2 regions of the Bacillus sp. K7 genome follow, and region 2 is predicted to be linked to the other one. Evidence: riboswitches for the same ligand, from Rfam matches in the RefSeq annotation. Region 2 holds a riboswitch; the other holds the start of a gene.
What was found. Region 2 has a riboswitch for cyclic di-AMP ahead of M1D98_RS02550 (dicarboxylate/amino acid:cation symporter). Riboswitches for the same ligand answer to the same signal wherever they lie in the genome.
Positions count from the first base shown of each region.

Region 1: linked by a shared signal. The riboswitch ahead of M1D98_RS14815 (potassium channel family protein) and the one ahead of M1D98_RS02550 (dicarboxylate/amino acid:cation symporter) in region 2 are both predicted to bind cyclic di-AMP.

Region 1 covers NZ_CP096406.1:2,885,388-2,887,590, reverse strand. Annotated here, with positions in the region: gene M1D98_RS14820 (TrkH family potassium uptake protein) at 1-136, opposite strand, end outside; gene M1D98_RS14815 (potassium channel family protein) at 143-811, opposite strand; cyclic di-AMP (ydaO/yuaA leader) riboswitch at 885-1,033, opposite strand; gene bslA (biofilm surface layer hydrophobin BslA) at 1,182-1,727, opposite strand; gene cudC (choline uptake/conversion transcriptional regulator CudC) at 1,934-2,203, opposite strand, start outside.
Region 2 covers NZ_CP096406.1:504,779-506,981, forward strand. Annotated here, with positions in the region: gene M1D98_RS02545 (AI-2E family transporter) at 1-703, shown strand, start outside; cyclic di-AMP (ydaO/yuaA leader) riboswitch at 750-881, shown strand; gene M1D98_RS02550 (dicarboxylate/amino acid:cation symporter) at 953-2,191, shown strand.

The sequences.
Region 1 (2,203 bases), 1.5 Mb from region 2:
ACAATGGCTTCACTGCAGAAATCGGAAGCATTAACAATCCAGCCCCGATGATAATGGTCAGAAGAAACCCAATTGCAAGCACTTGAGGCGGTGTAAAACGAACCCATTTGATCACTTTATCCTTTTGAAGTGTCACCTATGTCTACATCCCTTCGTTTTCAAAACGTCTAATATCTTTTTTGTGCCCCATGATCACCAGGCAATCCTGTTCGTGAATGATATCTTCAGATGCGGGAGATAGACGGATATCTCCATGATGTTTTATGGCCAGAATGGTACAGCCGTACTTGGCTCTTACATTCAGATCGAAAATTGATTTTGAGTCAAGCTTGTTTGTTGCCTGGAGCTCGACAATACTGTACTCATCAGATAAATCAAGGTAATTCAATACATTCTCATCAGAAAGGCTTTGTGCGATCTTGACGCCCATGTCCTTTTCAGGGTGAATAATACGGTCAGCGCCGATTTTTTCAAGCACCTTATGGTGATAATGGTTTTGAGCCTTTACCCAAATATTCGGGATGTCAAATTCCTTTAATAATAAAGTCGTCAGGGTACTTGCTTGAATATTCGCTCCGATCGCAACAATCACATATTCAAAATTGCGTATTCCTAATGATAGCAATTCGTTTTCTTCGGTAGCGTTGGCAATCACCGCATGAGTTGCGTAAGAAGTGTAAGCATTTACCTTTTCTTCGCTGATATCAATTGCAAGGACCTCATGCCCCATTCTGTGCAGCTCTTTGCAAATGCTTCCGCCAAATCGGCCGAGCCCGATCACGGCAAATTGCTTATTTTTTATTTTTCCCAATGTTCATAACTCCCTTAGTAAAAGTAACGTTTTTGAAGCAAAAAAGACCATCTCGAAGAATGGCCGTTAATAGACCTCCTCTCTGGATACGCCTACGAGGTTAGCTGTCGGATTAGGGATTCAGAGTACCCCCTCTTACTAAGTAAGATTCACCCCTAGGCTGTGAATAAAACAGCCAATCGTTGGTTCCCCCGTTCGTGTTTGATTAAGCGGTAAAAGAGACTAATATGAAATTGAACACTCAAGAATTTACTCCTGTTTCTAGAGTTTGTCAATTTAAATTTTTATTAAGAAAAAAGATAATTGGAAATAGAGGGGAAAGGGGAGGGCAAAACGCAAAAAAAGACCGGCGTTAACCGGTCTTCAATGTTTAGTTGCAGCCGCATGGCTGAGTTGGAGGAGTGCTGCGTTTAGCAACGTCAATGCTGGCTTCTGCATAAAATTTATTTCCGATGCTCAATGATTTATTCTCCGCACGGAAAGTATATGTACCAGCGGCAGGAAGAGTTTTGTTATTCAGTTTTAATTTGAATTCGCCAGCTCCTAACAAATCAAGCGCCAGAGGGATTCTTACTGTTTTTCCGTTATTAAGGATCTGTGTTTCACGCAACGCACGCCCGTTCATTGTGTCTTTTGTATTTGCAGTAAAACCGCTTGGCAAAGTAAATTCCATAACGCCAAGGCTGAGAAGCGTATTTGGGCGGTACGTCAATTCAATATCTGAGAAAGACCATTCCGTTTTGCTGGTTCCTGTGATTGTTGCAAACAATGAAGCTGTTGACTGTGTTTTCATAGTAGACTCAGTATGAGCGGAAGTTGATTTAGATTCAGCCGCGAAAGAAGCTGTAGGTGCAGAAACGAGTAAACCGAGACTTAATGCGCTAATGGCCAAAGAAGATAATAATTTGCGTTTCATAATAAAATTCCCCCTAAAAAGTTATGAAATATACAGGCCAGCTCGCTGTTCACCTCCTCTGAACGGCCAAATACAAATTTTACCTACATAAAATTACCATCAAACTTTTTGGAAGTAAATGGGGTGTTTTTCCCGTATTTTTCAAATTTGTAGTAATTACATGTAAATGAACAGAAAAACGCCCGAGCAACCGGGCGTTTTCTTCTTTACTTTTCTTCGATTGGTATAAACTTAAAAATTTCTCCGCTCTGCACCGATTCAGCAAGCCGTTTCAGCCAATCATAGTAGGCTCTGGAGCTTTCCAGCTGCTCGTGTAACTGCAGGGCTTCATTTTTGATGTCCTCATTGAGGCCTTCCTTGTTTAAAACCTCTTGTAAATCAGCCTGAGCTTCTTCAATTGCCGCTACATTTACCTCAACTTCCCGTTCCCATTTAGGCGGGAAGAAATTTGTAAAAAACTTGAAGAAATCTTTTTC
Region 2 (2,203 bases):
GATCACAAGTGTTTTCGGAGACATTAATATCAGTTCATATGTCAAAGAAGGTTTCAATGTGGTGTATACGTATCTGGCAGATATCAGCACATTCGGCTTGCAGATCGTAATGGCGCTCGTTCTCAGCATGTTTTTCTTATTCGAGAAAAAACGGCTCTCGGAATTCATGGAGAAATTTAAAACAAGCAAATTGTCAGTCTTTTATGAGGAAATTGCTTTTTTCGGAAGCAAATTTGCAAGAACGTTCGGCAAGGTGCTTGAGGCTCAATTTATCATTGCGCTCGTCAACTGTATTCTGACATTGATCGCGCTTTGGATTATGCATTTCCCGCAGCTGTTTGGGCTTTCTATCATGGTGTTTTTCCTTGGGTTGATTCCTGTAGCAGGCGTCGTCATTTCTTTGATTCCTCTCAGTATTATCGCTTACAGCACAGGTGGCGGAATGTTTGTGATCTACATTGTGCTTGTCATATTCGCCATACATGCGATCGAAACCTATTTCTTAAACCCGAAGCTGATGTCTGCGAAAACAGAGCTGCCGATCTTTTTCACTTTCATCGTCCTCATTTTCTCTGAGCACTTTTTCGGCATTTGGGGTTTAATCATCGGGATTCCGATCTTTGTATTTCTCCTTGATATTCTTGGTGTGACCAATAAGGAAGAAGGACCCAAAAGATTCCAAGAGGAAAGTAACGAAAAATAGTTTACAAAATTGGTTCTTTTCTGTATAAATAAATTATCATACAATAGTAAGCCACACGCTTAATCCTTTAACCAAGGAGTGGGGGACCCGATCTTTTGGGGTTAATTTTTCATTAGAAAAACGGACATCTCTTCGTCCGAACCCGTCAGCTAACCTCATCAGCGTGAAGAGAGAGTCCTGTGGTTTGATGTTACAGCCAAAGCCCACGGGAGTCTCTCGTGGGCTTTTTTCAAAAAGGGAGGAAAGCTAATGAAACTGGCTACAAAGATCATCATTGCATTGGTGCTGGGTGCGGTGACGGGAATTATTCTTAACCTAACATCACCTGAATTATTCGAAAATTTAAATAAGTTTGTATTCGGGCCGCTGGGCACGATCTTTTTAAACCTTATTAAAATGCTTGTCGTTCCGATTGTCTTTTTCTCACTGACACTGGGAGTAGCCGGACTGGGCGAGCCTAAGAAGCTTGGCAGAATCGGTGTAAAGGCGATTTCTTATTTTCTCGTCACGACTGCAGTGGCGATTACCATTGCCATCGTTTTAGCCCTTGTCATCAAACCGGGAGAGTTCGGAACATATGATACATCATCTGCCGAATTCACTGCTGAAAAAGCCCCAAGTATTGCGGACACTCTGTTAAACATCATTCCGACCAATCCTGTTCAAGCGATGACGGAAGGAAATATGCTGCAGATTATTGCGTTTGCCATCTTTGTCGGGCTTGGGATTACTATGCTGGGCAAAAAAGCGGATATGCTTCTCAAAGTTGTTGAGCAAGGAAATGAATTAATGATGTACCTTGTCAATCTGGTCATGAAGTTTGCTCCGTATGGCACATTCGGTTTGATTGCGACAGCCGTGGGAAGCCAAGGATTCAGTGCAATGAAAGCGATGGGCTTGTACATGTTAGTGGTAACCATTGCATTGTTAATACATGCAGTCGTTACGTACGGATCTACGGTAGCGCTTATCGCCAAAAGAAATCCGATTACGTTTTTCAAAGATTTCTCAGAGGTTATGGTCGTCGCGTTCAGTACATCCAGCAGCAGTGCGACTCTGCCGGTTTCCATGGGTGTGGCACAGAGAAAGTTAAAAGTGCCTGAGCCGATCAGCAGCTTCGTCCAGCCGCTGGGCGCTACAATTAATATGGACGGAACAGCGATCATGCAAGGGGTAGCCACCGTCTTCATTGCGCAGGTATTCGGGCATGATCTGACACTCACGCAGCTGGTGATGGTCGTACTGACGGCTGTGTTAGCAAGTATCGGAACTGCGGGTGTGCCGGGAGTCGGCTTGATTATGCTTGCTATGGTGCTTCAATCTGTCGGTTTGCCTGTCGAGGGAATCGGATTGATCCTTGGAATTGACCGCCTGCTTGATATGCTTCGTACAGTGGTAAATACAACAGGAGACGCAGCCTGCGCTGTCATTGTGACAGAAACAGAGAAGAACAAACAGCCAGAGCAAACGTCGACTCTATCGGTCTAACCAAACATTTGG